3 regions of the Paeniglutamicibacter sp. ZC-3 genome follow, and region 1 is predicted to be linked to each of the others. Evidence: riboswitches for the same ligand, from Rfam matches in the RefSeq annotation. Region 1 holds a riboswitch; each other region holds the start of a gene.
The links. Region 1 has a riboswitch for S-adenosylmethionine ahead of OIU93_RS02345 (hypothetical protein). Riboswitches for the same ligand answer to the same signal wherever they lie in the genome.
Positions count from the first base shown of each region.

Region 2: it holds a riboswitch for S-adenosylmethionine, as region 1 does, so the genes downstream of both, OIU93_RS09455 (ABC transporter substrate-binding protein) here and OIU93_RS02345 (hypothetical protein) in region 1, are expected to answer to the same signal.
Region 3: it holds a riboswitch for S-adenosylmethionine, as region 1 does, so the genes downstream of both, OIU93_RS16355 (flavin reductase family protein) here and OIU93_RS02345 (hypothetical protein) in region 1, are expected to answer to the same signal.

Region 1 is NZ_JAOYTG010000001.1:521,208-526,092, forward strand. It holds gene OIU93_RS02335 (APC family permease) at 1-636, shown strand, start outside; gene OIU93_RS02340 (histidine phosphatase family protein) at 713-1,318, opposite strand; SAM riboswitch class IV at 1,365-1,488, shown strand; gene OIU93_RS02345 (hypothetical protein) at 1,504-1,938, shown strand; gene OIU93_RS02350 (hypothetical protein) at 2,035-2,403, opposite strand; gene OIU93_RS02355 (thioesterase family protein) at 2,542-3,006, opposite strand; gene OIU93_RS02360 (App1 family protein) at 3,007-4,086, opposite strand; gene OIU93_RS02365 (pyridoxamine 5'-phosphate oxidase family protein) at 4,215-4,646, shown strand; gene xdhC (xanthine dehydrogenase accessory protein XdhC) at 4,749-4,885, opposite strand, start outside.
Region 2 is NZ_JAOYTG010000007.1:23,054-27,938, reverse strand. It holds gene OIU93_RS09465 (ABC transporter permease) at 1-358, opposite strand, end outside; gene OIU93_RS09460 (ABC transporter permease) at 379-1,338, opposite strand; gene OIU93_RS09455 (ABC transporter substrate-binding protein) at 1,345-3,003, opposite strand; SAM riboswitch class I at 3,110-3,204, opposite strand; gene OIU93_RS09450 (LLM class flavin-dependent oxidoreductase) at 3,581-4,885, opposite strand, start outside.
Region 3 is NZ_JAOYTG010000018.1:75,092-79,976, forward strand. It holds gene OIU93_RS16335 (single-stranded DNA-binding protein) at 1-443, shown strand, start outside; gene rpsR (30S ribosomal protein S18) at 506-745, shown strand; gene rplI (50S ribosomal protein L9) at 761-1,216, shown strand; gene OIU93_RS16350 (dihydrofolate reductase family protein) at 1,430-2,056, shown strand; SAM riboswitch class IV at 2,300-2,412, shown strand; gene OIU93_RS16355 (flavin reductase family protein) at 2,480-2,989, shown strand; gene OIU93_RS16360 (DUF1801 domain-containing protein) at 3,084-3,509, opposite strand; gene dnaB (replicative DNA helicase) at 4,025-4,885, shown strand, end outside.

The sequences.
Region 1 (4,885 bases):
CTTACCACCTTGGCCGGCGGCCTGATCTTCATCGTCGTTGGCTGGGCCGGGGCATTGATCCACCCGGACCACACCACCTTCACCGATCCGGATGCCGCGGGCGTCGAGCTCATGGCAGGGGTCGGCGGTTCGGTGCTCACCGCGATCTTTGTGGCGGTCTACGTTGTGGGGTCATTTGGTTCGGCCATGGCCTCGCAGGCCAGCGTGACCCGAATCCTGTACTCCATGGGTCGTGACGGATTGCTGCCGCGCCGCATGGGCATGCTCAATCGCCGTTTTTCCACCCCCGTCTATGCCACCCTCGTGGTCTCCGCGGTGTCGCTGACCTACCTCTTCGTCAGCTTGGAGACTGCGGCCTCGGTGGTCAGCTTCGGGGCCCTGGTTGCGTTCTCCATGGTGAACCTTTCGGTCATCAAGACCTTCTTCATGGATGCTAAGGCGCGCGGTGCCCGTTCGGTGTTGCTCTACCTGCTCATGCCCCTGGTGGGATTCGCGCTGACCATTTGGTTGTGGACCTCGCTCTCCGGCGTCAGTCTTGTGGTGGGACTGATGTGGTTCGCCGCGGGAATCGGCTTTTTGGCCATCCGCACCAAGGGCTTCCGCACCACCCCGCCGAAGCTTTCCTTCGAGGACTGACGCCGATCCTGAATTGCCGCCCCCACGACGTTTCGGCGCCGTGCGGGCGGCATCGCCGGTTGCAGAACGGGACTTTCTAGTCCAGACGCCGGTCCTGCCAACTGCGCATGGTCCACCGCGATCTTGCTACCGCATCCAGCGTCACCACTCCGGTGTTGGCCAGTGGCAGCGGGCTCAGCAGGCCGGGGTCGAAGTTGGTGCTTCGGGAGGCAAGCCATGTCACCAGCATTGCGGCATGGCTGACCACGACCAGCTTTCCGGTCCCAGCTGCGCGCGCCTGTTCGATGACCGAGTTGAATCGATCCAGTGCCGTGTGCGCATCCTCGCCGCCAGCAACCTTGGCGGCAAGGTCGCCGGAAAGCCACCGGAAAAACACGTCGCGGTAGGCAAGTTGGGCCTCGGGGTCGTTGCGCATCTCCAGGTCACCGGCGGAGATTTCGCTCAGCCCCACGTGCTCGGCAAGGACAAGTCCGCGGGAATCGGCCAAGGGCGTTGCGGTCATCTTGGCGCGCAGCAACGGCGAGGAGAAGACCGCGTCCACATCCTCGGCACCGAGCCTCCGGACGAGTTCCCGTGCCTGGGCCAGGCCGGTCTCGTCCAGCGGCGCGCCGGGGGCCGCGGTGTCCAGGGCCTGGGCCACATTGGAGGCTGTCTGCCCGTGGCGGATCAAGATGAGTCTCATTCACTCACTCTAAAAGGTCACCGGGCGTTTGGTAGGATGAAATTAGCTTCACGAGATACGCGTCAGCTTTGGGCTCCGACCCGGCGCGACACCAACCCCATGCTTCAAGGGTGGTTCGGATGACGAAGCGGTCCTGGCAGCAGCCGCTGCCTTGGGGACAAGAGCACACGAAAGGCGCCACCACCTTGCGCAATGAGTCACGTTCCATCGACACCTGTACCTCGTTCCACTCCGGACACCGCACCAATCCCCGGGCGATCAGGAGCCTCATGGCCCGCCCCACGCTTTGGGCGCCCGCTGACATCGAGGTCGCGATGTCCCTGACCCAGGGCCTGACACTGCATGTCTTTGCCGGAGGCACCCACCACCAGGTGTTCGCCCACGACCTGCCGGTCATTGTGCAGCTGCTGCGCATTGCGCCGCAGCCGGCTCCGGGGATTTCACTTGGGCGGGTGAATTTCCACAGCAACGCGATTGCGCTTCCCGCCGATCCGCGCCACAGTGCCGGGCTGCGCTACTTTTCCTTCAGCACCGAACCGCTCTCTGCATGTACCTTCGAGCGCGATGAGGAATTGGCCCGCGACTTCGAGTCCCTGACGGGCAACCTGCAACTTTCCTAGGATTCCGGGCGGCTGAGACGGCCGTGGACCCAAAGTTGGCGGTCGCAGTCCACCGGTGCTTGGCGGGCCACCCCTTTTTCGGTGGTTTAGAACGGGCTATTGCTTCAGCTCTTCGACAATGCTGTTTCCCGTTTCCGGTCGGGATTCCCATGCCCACGATTCATGGAAACGTACCCGACCGTCGTCAAGGACCTCGATGACCGATTCACAAACTCCGGTTGAGGTTTCCTTGTTAGCGCCAAGGTGAACGTAGCGAAAGTTCAATTTATCCGCATTGCGAGTGCCGACGAGATAGCCTCGGACGACTGCACCACCGGAGTACTCTGCCCAAACCACTTCGTGATCTTGGTGGTAGGTAAATGTGGTGGATTGCCCTACTTCTCCTGTTGCAGAATTCTCAACGCCGCAGAATACTCGGCCGTCCAAGGACACGGTGTCTGCCTGAGGTGCAGTTTCGGTGCTCATGCTCCGAACAATAGCAACGCATTGCACGGGAGAGTCCAAGGCTTGTCTCAATGTGACGGTTCGACGTGTTCCTAGGCGGGGCTGGGCATTAGGCCTTGCACGGCAACGATTGTCCATTGCGTCCGGAAAGAGAAAGCATTAGCGGAAAATCGGGTCGGCCGCGTACTGCGCCAGCGCTTCCTTGTTCCCCGGGCTAAGTCGAAGCAATCGCTGCTCGTCAACGGAGAAGAATGCCAGGGTGGTTGCAGCACGAACGCACACCCCGCCGTCCACCGGATCGTGGAACTCGTAGCTGATGTCGAAACTCGCGGCCTTGATGGTGCTGATCCACAAATCCACGTGCGCCGGGACGTTGCGGTAGTCCAACGGTTTGAGGTAGCGCACGCGGTGCTCGACGACCAGGATCTGCGTGTTTTCCGGGACCGTGGAGAACAGGTCGACCTGCGGCATGATGCCGGGCTTTCCGGTGCCGCCGGGCACCCCGAAGCCGGCGATGCGCGCCTCTTCCATCATGCGGACCAGGTTTACGTTGTTGATGTGTCCGTAGGCATCCATGTCTCCCCAGCGCATGGGGACCTCGACGCGGATCTTGTGTCCGGACATTCAGTCGATCCTTGCCGGATCGTCGGGGCTGATGATGCCCAGGCCCTCCAGCTTCTCGGCGATGCGCGACCCGTCTGGCTCGTAGACCCAGGGCACTCCGGGGGTGGAATTCAGGATCCCCTGGCTGCGCCCACCGGCCAGCACCGCCTCGGAGGGGGTCAGCTGGCGAATGACGATGGCCTCGACATGGCGGGGATAGCGGCGGGCGAATTCGGCGTAGAGATAGGGGTCGTGTTGGCCGTCGTCGCCGATCAGCAGCCACTTCATGTTCGGGAATTCGGCGGCGAGGCGGCGCAACTGGTCGGCCTTGTGCTGCATGCCCGAACGGAACCAGCCGCGCTCGGTGGCTCCCCAGTCGGTCAGCAACAACGGGCCCTGCGGGTAGAGGTTGCGTGAGAGGAATCGGGTGAGGGTCTGGGCGACGTTCCAGGCACCGGTGGAGAGATAGAAGGTGGGGGCTCCGGGCTTGTCTCGCATCAGCCGCTCCATCATCACCGGCATCCCCGGTGTGGCCAGGCGGGCGTGCTCGGAGAGCACGAACGAGTTCCACGCCGCCAGCAGCGGGCGCGGCAGCGCGGTGACCACCACGGTGTCGTCCACGTCCGAGAGCACCCCGAACTCCTGCTTCCCGTCAACGACCACAATCGGCGCGGTGACGGTGGGCCCACCCTCGACGTGCAGGCTGATCTCGTTCCAGCCGGGTTCCAGCGAGGCGGCCACGCGGACATCGACCACTCCCCCGCGGTCTGCCTGCACCTTGAAGCGTTCGCCGTTGATGTGGGCCTCGATCTCGCCGTGGGGCAGGATCGGTGACATGAAGTTACGCCAGCCCCGCACGCCGTCCGTGATGACCTTCGCGAGGTGGCGCCCGTCTTCGAAGGCGCCGGGCTTGGCCAGCAGCACCCGGGCGAAGATGCGCACCCAGCCGTTCTCCGGATCCGACAAGCCGTATCCAGTGTAGGGCAGCACCGTAGGGATCAGCCCGCGTTCGCGGGCGCTCTCTGCGCGAAGCTCGTAAAGGCGATCCTCGAAGCGTGCTGCGATGTGCCGGGCGCGTTCTGATCCTGTTTCCTTGACCATGATCCCCAGTCTTTCATGAGCTGGTGGCATGCGGTGGATCGAAAGGATGACGCGCCGCCATGGCATGAAATAAGGCGGCAATCCTCGACACACTGGTATTTATTCATACTTCATAGAAGTGTGGGGGCATGATGTTCAACCATGATGCAGACCAGCCCGTGCTAACGCTGACAGATGAGGAGTCTTGGGGCCTACTCGGAAGGACCAGCCACGGCCGGCTGGCAACCGCCGTGGGCAACACCATCGATATCTTCCCGGTGAACTTCGGTCTGTTGGACAAGACCATCTATCTCCGCACCGGGCCGGGCGAAAAACTTGCGGCCCTCACGGTACACGATGCGGTCGCGTTCGAAGCCGACGGCATCCTCTCCGACGAAGCGTGGTCGGTGGTCGTGCACGGCCAGGCACACCACTTGCAAACCAGCAAGGAAATCGAAGTGGCCCGCAGCTCCGGGGTATCCCCTTGGATCCCCACTCAAAAGGAATCATGGGTGAAGATCGAGGTCACCGGCATCTCGGGGCGCCACTTCGTCCTTGGGGCACAGCCCGAGGCAGACTAGGTACTGCAGTCGCGTTATTTTCGGCGTTGTCGGCGGTTCAATGGGAATTAATTGGATATCGCCGTTTGCGGCCCCACACCCGCGGGGACGGACGGCTGGTGATCAGACCTTGACGGCGTTGACCTTAATCATGCGTTTGAGAAGGTCGGCTGCTACGCTCACCGCAATGGTGGCCGGATCCTTACCCACGACCTCAGGATCTCCGATGGGGCAGTCGATCCTCCCAATCACAGCTTCCT
Region 2 (4,885 bases), on a different contig from region 1:
CGAGGCCGATCGTCACGGCCAAGCCCGCGGTCAACAGCGTTTGGCTGGTGCCGTGAACCACCCGGGCAAACACGTCGCGGCCCAAGTGATCGGTGCCAAACCAGTGGTCGGCCCCGGGCGCCTGGAATTTCTCAGCCGGGACGCCGCTGATGGGGTCGAGTCCGCTGAACAGCGCGGGAAACAACGCCCACCCCAGCACCATGATCAGCGGGGCGCAGGTCAGCCAGAACACCGGCGAACCGAGCGCCCCCTTCCTTGTCCGGGGCGAGGGCACTGCCTGCCCCGCCGCAAGCGCCCCGGCGAGGGCGGGCTCCTGCACGGCAACCTGAGTCAACGGTTCCTCTAGCTTGATGCTCATGGGTTCCTCTCCGTTCGTTCCTAGGCCACGAGTGCGCGCGGTGCCCCGTGCGTTCCACTCTTGAGGATCCGCGGATCCAATAGCGGGTAAAGCAGGTCAACCACGAGGTTCACGAGTACAAACGCCGTGGCGGTGATCAGCACCAGTCCTTGGACCAGGGCCACATCCTGCGCGGTGACTGCCTGCAGCACCACCTGGCCCAAACCGGACCGGGCGAACACCGTCTCGGTGATGACCGATCCGGCCAGCAACGTTCCCACCGTGATCCCGCTGATGGTCATGGCGGGTGCGGCGGCGTTCTTCAGGGTGTGGCGAAAGAAGATCCACGACGGCGAGGCACCCTTGGCACGCAACACGTCCACAAACGGCTGGGCGTAGACGTTGTCCACGCTCTTGAGTAGCACCTGGGCGATCGGCGCGGAAACGTGGATGGCCAGGACCAGGACCGGGACGGCGATCGAGGCAAACGAGCCGTCCGGGAAGAGTGACATGATTCCGAGTTGGATGGACAGGACCTGCAGGAGCACCAGTCCCAGCCAAAACACCGGGACGGCCGCGAAGAGCGGCGGCAGGTTGGTGATCAGCCGCTTCAACCACGTCCGCCGAGCCAACGTGGTCGAAGCGACCAACAGAACCGCAAACACCACTGCAGTCACGAAGGCACTGGAAGCCAGCACCAAGGTGGAACCTGCCACGGCGCCGATTCGTTCTGCAACAGGCTGGCCCGAGGCCAGCGAATATCCGAAATCACCCCGGAACAAACCGGCCAGTTGGCTGAAATACTGCACCAACAGCGGTTGGTCGTATCCGTATTGCGCCTTCATGGCCGCTATGGTTTCCGGGTTGGCCGCAGCATCCGCCGACAGGAAAATCGTCACCGGGTCATTCGGGAGCAGCTGCACGGCCAGGAAGACCAGGGTGTAGGCAAGCCAAATGACCAGTAAGGCCTGTCCGATGCGTCGCGCGATGTATGCGGCCATGGTTGGCTACTCCCCGGTCTTCCAGGCGCCCTGGAAAATCGGGGCGGTGCCGGAGGTGAATTCGACGTGGGCGTCGGCGATGCCGCCGTAGACCTGGACCTCGTCCCACAGGACCAGGGACAAGGCCTTTTCGCTGACCAGCTGGCGCTGTTCCTCGGCGACCAGTTCCTTGTGCTCCGCCTCGCTGGTGGCGGCACGTTCCTTGGCGAACAGCGCGTTGAGCTCGCTGTCGGCGTTCAACGTCTGGGTGTTGTTCTCCGGGCCAAAGACCGGGCCCAAACCGCCGTAGGCAAACTGGCGCGTCCCAAAGAACTCGATGTTGGGATCAATCATTGCCGTGGTCAGGAACGTGTTGTCTGCGGCACGGTTGACCAGCTTGACGCCGATTTCCCGCCATTGCTGCTCGATGAGCTCGAAGGCCGGCTTGATGACCACGGAGTTGTTGGAACTGGTCACAGTGATCTCCAACTTCTTGCCGCCCTTTTCACGCACTCCATCGGCTCCGACAACCCAGCCCGCTTCATCGAGCAGGGCCTTCGACTTTTCCGGGTTGTAGGCCAAATCCGCGGAGAGGTCGATGAACCCGGGGGCAGCATGGTTCAGCACCGAATCGGCAATGACGTAGCTGTCCGAGAGCACCGTGTCCTTGATGGACTGGCGGTCGATGCCGACCTGAAGCGCCTGGCGCACCTTGGTGTCCGCGAGCTTGCCGCTACCGATGCGGACCGCCGCCATATTGGTGGTCAGGTCCACGCCCTTGGCCGGCAGCACCTGGTCGCCGCTGCCTTGGAGTGTCTGCTCGTCCACGGGCTGAAGGCCGCGGACCAGGTCGACCTGTCCGGTTTGCACGGCGCCGGCCCGGTGCGCCACCTCGGGCAGGTACTTCACCACGAGCTTGTCCAGGTAGGCTGCGCCCTGGTTTGCCGCTGTCTCGGGCGCCCATTTGTAATCAGCGCGCTTGGCGAAGGTAACCTCTTCGTCGGTCTTCTCGGATTCGAAGACGAAGGGGCCCGAACCGACGATCCTGGCGATGGCCGACTGCCCGGCATTGTCCAGTTTCAGCGTGGACGGTGAAACCAGACCGGCCGTTACGGATGACGTGGCACGCAGGAAGTTCGCGTCGGGGGTCTTAAGCGTGACCTTGACCTGGTTCTTTCCCACGACTTCGGCGGACTTGTATGCGGCGAAGTCGACGTTCGGTGCCACCTGTGCGCTCTTGACGCCCTTGCCGAGGGCGTCAAGGTTTTCCTTGACGGCCTTGGCATCGAGTGGCGTGCCATCCGAGAAGCTGACGCCATCACGAATGGTGAAGGTGAACTCGGTCTGGTTCTTGTTGGCGGTGAACTCGGAGGCAATCCAGCCCACAAGCTTTCCCGATTCCGTGTCGAAGTATGTCAGGCGGTCGAGCACGCTATTGAGCACATTGGACTTCTCGTAGAAGCGTGCGGCTTGGGTCTGCCAGTTGTTGATCGGCGCCACTTCGGCGTACACGAAGGTTCCGCCCTGGACGGGCCCGTTGTTTGGTGGCCCGGCGGCGTTTCCCGCTGTCTGGTCTCCCGATCCGCATGCGCTCAGGGCCAGGGTGGCCACGGAAAGCGCGGCCAGGATCTTGACGCCAATGCCGGTGGGAAGGCGACGCTTCGCTGGTGGTGTGGTGTTGCCCATGATTCATTCCTTCTCGGTTCACCCGAGGAACGCCGCAACATGGCTAATCAGTCGAACATCTGCCTCAGGCATGACGGTATTCGGCGGACCGCGCAGATTTTGGCTATCTCCATCGGTCCTGGCGGTAGCACCGGATCCCCGTGACGGGAGTGGTTGCTGCGGCGTCAACGAGCCAGGTCTCTCAGCCGCTCTGGATGGTGTGCGTCCGTGGTGGTGTTTTCCATCCTCGAACAATTCCAGTGTGTCGCAGAATCTTCGATGGAACCAACAGAATGGGGCTTGCCATGAAACAAATCGACGCAGAGGGCGTCCCCGGTGCCGCTTTCACTTCACGGAACGTCATAAGACTGAATGTGACACCCCAAGGATCCTGGCCTTGCTTCACGCGTTCGTCATATTGATAATGCCCCCAAGTTCGTGCTCCGAAACCCAACGACTGGGCCAATTGTCGACCGATTCCCTGCCCGGGCTTCAGGTTGCCGTCCGGCTGAACCTGCACTGCCCCTTAAATGCCTCGGGCGGCGACGCACCCAAAAGGTGCGCCACCGCCCGAAATCCCTGAGGAAACTAGGCCATGCTACTTGACCTCGGCGTTGGCGAACCGGTAGTTGGCCGCGCGGTGGGAGTCCTGGACGCGGTCTCCCTTGCCGAAGAGCTTGTTGCGCAGCGTGCCCTCGACGTATTCGGTCGGGTAGGCACCGCGGGCCTGCAGCTCCGGAACGATGAACTCCACGATGTCCTCAAAGGTTCCCGGGGTGATGGCATAGGCCAGGTTGAACCCGTCCACGTCGGTGTCTTCGACCCACTCGATGAGCTTGTCGGCAACCTCGGTCGGCGAGCCGACGGTGATCGGTCCGAACCCGCCAACGCCCACCCATTCGGCCAGCTGGCGGATGGTCCACGGGTTCCCGTCGTCTCCGCTGGCCTTTTGGAAGGTCGTGACGGTCGACTGGATCGCGTTGGACTTCACGTTGGCGCCAATGACGTCGTCCGGGCCGTAGGTGGACATGTCCACGCCCATCCAGCCGGAGATCAGGGCGAGGGCCCCGTCGATGTCGGCGTAGGACTTGTAGTCCTCGAACTTGGCCTGCGCTGCCGCCGAGTCCACATCCGTGATGATCGTCTGCATGGCGTAGATGCGCACGTCGTAACGGCCGCGGCCCGCGGCCTCGGCGGCGTCGCGGATCTTGGTGACGGTGGCCTTGAGCATTTCCTTGGTCGGGGAGGTCACGAAGACCGCCTCGGCGTTCTCCGAGGCGAACTTCAGTCCGCGCGGCGAGGCGCCGGCCTGGAACACCACGGGGGTGCGCTGCGGGCTGGGTTCGGTGATGGCAATGCCCGGGACCTTGAAGTACTTGCCCTCGTGGTTGATCTCATGGACCTTGGTCGGATCGGTGAAGATGCCGCGCTCAACGTCGCGCACCACCGCGTCCTCTTCCCAGGAGCCCTCGAGCAACTTGTAGATGACCTCCATGTACTCGTCGGCCTGGTTGTAGCGCTCGTCGTGCTCGAGCTGGTCCTCCTGGCCCATGTTCCGTGCGGCGGAGGGCAGGTAGCCGGTCACGACATTCCACCCGACGCGGCCCTTGGTCAGGTGGTCGAGGGTCGCCAGGCGGCGGGCGAAGGGGTAGGGGTGCTCGTAGGACGTCCCGGCGGTGACGCCGAAGCCGAGGTTCTCGGTCACCGAGGCCATGGCCGAAACCAGCATGAAGGGGTCGTTGACCGGGACCTGGGTGCCGGCGCGCAGCGGTACCTCGTTGGAGCCGCCGAAGACGTCGTAGGTGCCCAGCACGTCGGCGATGAAGATGCCGTCGAACTTGCCCTTTTCCAGGGTCTTGGCCAGGTCGGTCCAGTAGGACAGGTCCTTATAGCGGGCGGACTG
Region 3 (4,885 bases), on a different contig from region 1:
ACACGCTGTTCCTCCGTGCGTCGGTGTGGCGTGAGGCTGCCGAAAACGTCGCCGAGACGTTGACCAAGGGCATGCGCGTCATCGCCCAGGGCCGCCTCAAGTCGCGTTCCTACGAAACCAAGGAAGGCGAAAAGCGTAACGTCACCGAGCTTGAGGTCGATGAAATCGGCCCGTCGCTGCGTTACGCTTCCGCAAAGGTCACCCGCACCCAGCGCTCCGGCGCCGGCGGTGGTGGTGGCTTTGGTGGCCAGCAGAACGCAGGCGCAAATGCCGGCGGCTTCAGCGGTGGCAACCAGGGCGGCGGCGGTGGATTCGGTGGCGGCAACGCTGGCGGAAACTCCGGCGGCGGCTGGAATGCACCGGCGAACGATCCATGGGGTGCTCCTGCCGGAGGAAACAACGGCGGATGGGGCAACCCGGGTTCCGACGAACCACCCTTCTAAACAAAATTATTCACCATCCCGCAGAAAATTCTGCGGGCTCCACCTGATAAAGGAGCTCCACGATGGCTAAGGCTGAACTCCGTAAGCCCAAACCAAAGTCCAACCCCTTGAAGGCCGCTGACATCACTGTCATCGACTACAAGGACGTAGCATTGCTGCGCAAGTTCATTTCCGATCGCGGAAAGATCCGTGCCCGTCGCGTTACCGGTGTTTCCGTACAGGAACAGCGCAAGATCGCACAGGCCATCAAGAACGCGCGTGAAGTAGCCTTGCTGCCTTACTCCGGCGCTGGCCGCGGCTAAGGAAGGTATACCAACATGGCAAAGCTCATTCTGACCCACGAAGTTACCGGCCTCGGTGCCGCAGGCGACATCGTTGAGGTGAAGGACGGTTACGCACGTAACTACCTTCTCCCGCGCGCCTTTGGCATCACCTGGACCAAGGGCGGTGAGAAGCAGGTTGAGTCGATCAAGGCCGCCCGTGCTGCTCGCGCCGTTGCTTCCCTGGAAGACGCCAAGGCACTTGCCGCTTCGCTTTCCGCCAAGCCGGTCAAGCTGACCGTCAAGGCCGGCGCTACCGGTCGCCTCTTCGGCACCGTGAAGACCGACGACATCGCCAAGGCTGTTGCAGCCGCCGGCGTTGGCGCGATCGACAAGCGCAACATCGAGATCAACGACCACATCAAGTCGACGGGTAACTACACCGCGACCGTGCGTCTGCACACCGATGTCTCCGCAACCGTTTCACTGCAGGTTGTTGCCGCAAAGAAGTAATTCCTTGTGCACCCGCCGTCTTGTGTGACGGCAAACCACTGTGGACCCCGCCCTCGGCGGGGTCCGCAGTGGTTTAAGGCCTCCTCTGGTGCATCGGGTCTGGCGCCGGGCGTTCCCGTCGAGTAGCTTGGCCAAATGGGGCAGTGCCCTCCTGGATGGACTGCCACGTCGAATCCCGGGAAAGGGTAGCCAAACAAGCGAGAAGGCGCGGTCATGAAGCTGGTATTAACGGAGTTTGTGAGTCTCGACGGGGTGTCGCAAGGCCCCGGGTCTCCCGAGGAAGACACCACCGACGGATTCACCCAGGGCGGATGGTTCGTCCCGCACATGGACGAGGCCTTTATCGAACAGGCCGCGCAATGGCTCGGCGAAGCGGACGGGCTGCTGCTTGGCCGCCGCACCTATGAGGCATTTGCCAGGGACTGGCCGCAAATCACCGACCCGGACGACCCCTTCACGGTGCTCATGAACTCCCTGCCCAAGTACGTGGCCTCGCAAACGCTTGGCGAGGGAACCTGGGATCCAACCATCGTCCTCTCCGGTGACGTGGCGGCCCGGGTTGCCGACCTCAAGGCGCGCCCCGGCAGGGAGCTGCAGATCCACGGGAGCGCCAGGCTTGCCGCTTCATTGCTCGCCGAGGGGCTGATTGACGAGCTGCGACTGGTGGTGGCGCCGGTGGTCCTTGGCCATGGAAGGCGACTCTTCCCGCAGGGAGGCGCACCCACAGGACTTCGGCTCTCCAGCACCACGAGCACCCCGGGCGGGCTTGCCATCCTGGTCTACGAACGCACCGGCGATGCGTCCTATGCGACTTATACGGGAGTTTCGGACCTCTCGTAGGTGGAAGAGGTGCCGGCCACCGCGTTTGTGGCACGTATGCCAACCATAATTCCGGGCTATGTCATCGTCTTCTTCGGCCCCAGAGCTGTCGTCCACGCGTTCGGGAACGAATGCGGGCGTCTCGGGCAACTTTGGTACCAACGAGGCAAATGATCGCACAATCTTCGATTCTTACTCTTCGTGACTTCGTATGTCGAAACAAACTTTGACGAGACGTAATTATTTCTTCTAACGTTAGTGAAGAATCAAGAGTGTCAACGCAAGGCCCTGGCCCGTTGGCCGGCAACCCTCTCACGGTAGTGGGGTGCTCCAGGTGATGATTCGGCCTACCGGAACCCCGGAGGCAAGTACCGCACACCTCGTTGGTTGGCGCGTGTGTAGCACGCACCGCGATGGTGGGCCGAAGCCGAAGGATTGAGCACCATGACACTCACCTCTGACCTCACCCCCGACACCCTGCGCAACGTCTTTGCCCAGCATCCATCCGGCATTGCCGCACTCTGCGCCATCGTTGACGGGCAACCGCAGGGAATCATTGCCTCGTCCTTTACGGTTGGCGTCTCCATGGATCCGCCGCTGGTGATGTTTGCTGTCCAGAACACCTCGAAGACCTGGCCGTTGGTGCGCACCAACGGGCGGATCGGGGTTTCAGTGCTCAGCGAAAAGAACGAGGGCGTGTGCCGGCAGATCGCCTCAAAGTCGGGGGACAGGTTCGCCGGGCTACGTCTTGATTCGACCGATGAGGGTGCGCTGTTCCTGCATGACGCCACCCTGTGGCTCGATTGCTCCGTCGAGCAAGAGGTTCCTGCAGGCGACCACCATGTGGTGCTGCTACGCGTGCACGGCCACCAGACGCACGACAACGCCCACTCACCGCTGGTGTTCCACGGTTCGGCATTCCGTCGCCTGGATGCAGAACAGCTGGTCTCCTAGGGAACCTGAAATGCGAGGGCTCAGCCTCCGTGGTACCGAATCCATGATTCGACGCCACGGGGACTGAGCCCTTTGCCTTTGCCAACACGTTTTACTAAGACGAGTGGTGCACCACGCCAGTCATGTACCGGTAGCCGTCACGGGCAAGCCGGGTGAGTACGTCCAGGTCGACGTCGGCAAGCTTGTTCACATAGAGGCACGATGCCCCGCGTTTGCACTTGCCCAATTTCTCCAATAGGGGGCCGGCGGTCGGTGCAATGGTCAGCCCGTAGAGGGCAAGGTTCGCCGCCCTCGGGGAGAAACCGATGGCGCTGGCATCCCCTTCGCGCCCCGATTCGTACTTGTAGTGGTAGCTTCCGAACCCAACGATTGTCGGACCCCACATAACCGCGGGCTCTCCGCTGACCTCTTCCATCATCCGGAGCAAGACCTCGGCATCTGCGCGCCTGGTCGGATGTGACACTGCCGATATGAATTGAGCCGGGTCAACGGCTGTCGGGGCGGTCTTGTTGGCGCTCATGCGCCCCAGTATGTCAGTCGTTGGTGATCTCCATCAATCCCCGCTATCCCCAGATCCGCGGGAAGTCCCGGCGTGTCTGTGGATAGCTTGTGGGTAACTATGAAATGGTCGCCAATCCAAGCCCGGAATCCCGGGGTTTTTGTGTGTATAACCGACTTTTCCGCGTGTGGAGGATGTGGATAAATACTTTGTATCCACAGGACCTGATCTACATAATGCCTAGTCAAATCGTTATTCTGAGGAGAAAATTGGTGTAATCCACAACGTTCTCCCCAGACTGTGCACACAACACGCCGCAAGGTTCACAGGTTATCCACACGGCCTGTGGATAACCGTGTTGGGTTTGTGGGAAAAGAGGTCTATGGTGACAGTGTTCCCCACCTATTTCCACAGGTTCGCGGTGCCCTACGGCACGTGTGAGTTTGAACCTAACGAATCGTCCGTGCTCCTTGAGACACTGAATAGGTAATGATGCGGAAAACTTGGGAACCCGCGCAGCTTGAAGGGAAAAACCCGTGTCGCTAGCCAGCACCGAAACCAGCTCCGATTCACATGGATCGGACTATGGACGCACCCCGCCGCAGGACCTCGTAGCCGAGCAAAGCGTACTGGGCGGCATGATGCTGTCCAAGGATGCCATCGCGGACTGTGTGGAGGTGCTGCGGGGACTGGACTTCTATCGCCCGGCGCACGAGGCCATCTACGAGGCCATCATCGACCTCTACGGCCGCGGTGAGCCGGCCGACGCCGTGACAGTCTCGGACCTTTTGACCAAGCGCGGCGAGATCACCCGGATTGGCGGCCCGGCCTACCTGCACACGCTCATCCAGTCAGTGCCCACCGCTGCCAACGCCGGCTTCTATGCCGAGATCGTTCGCGAACGTGCGGTCCTGCGCCGCCTGGTTGATGCCGGTACCAAGATCGTGCAGCTCGGATACTCGCAGGACGGCGAAGTCGACGCCATTGTGAACGAGGCCCAGGCCGAGGTCTACAAGGTCGCCGAACGCCGGACTGCCGAAGACTATGTCCCGCTGCGCGACATCATCGAGGGCACCGTCGATGAAATCGAATCCGCCGGCAGCCGCGGCGAGGGCGTGATCGGTGTTCCCACCGGAATCTTCGAACTCGACGAGTTGACCCAGGGACTGCACGGCGGCCAGATGATCGTTATTGCTGCACGTCCCGCGGTGGGCAAGTCGACCTTCGCACTGGATTTTGCCAGGTCAGCGTCCATTAAGAACAACATGACCTCCGTTTTCTTCTCCCTGGAAATGGGACGCAACGAAATCGCCATGCGCCTGCTGTCGGCCGAGGCGAGCATCGCGCTGCAGAACCTGCGCAAGGGTACGATCCAGGACGAAGAATGGTCGAAGATC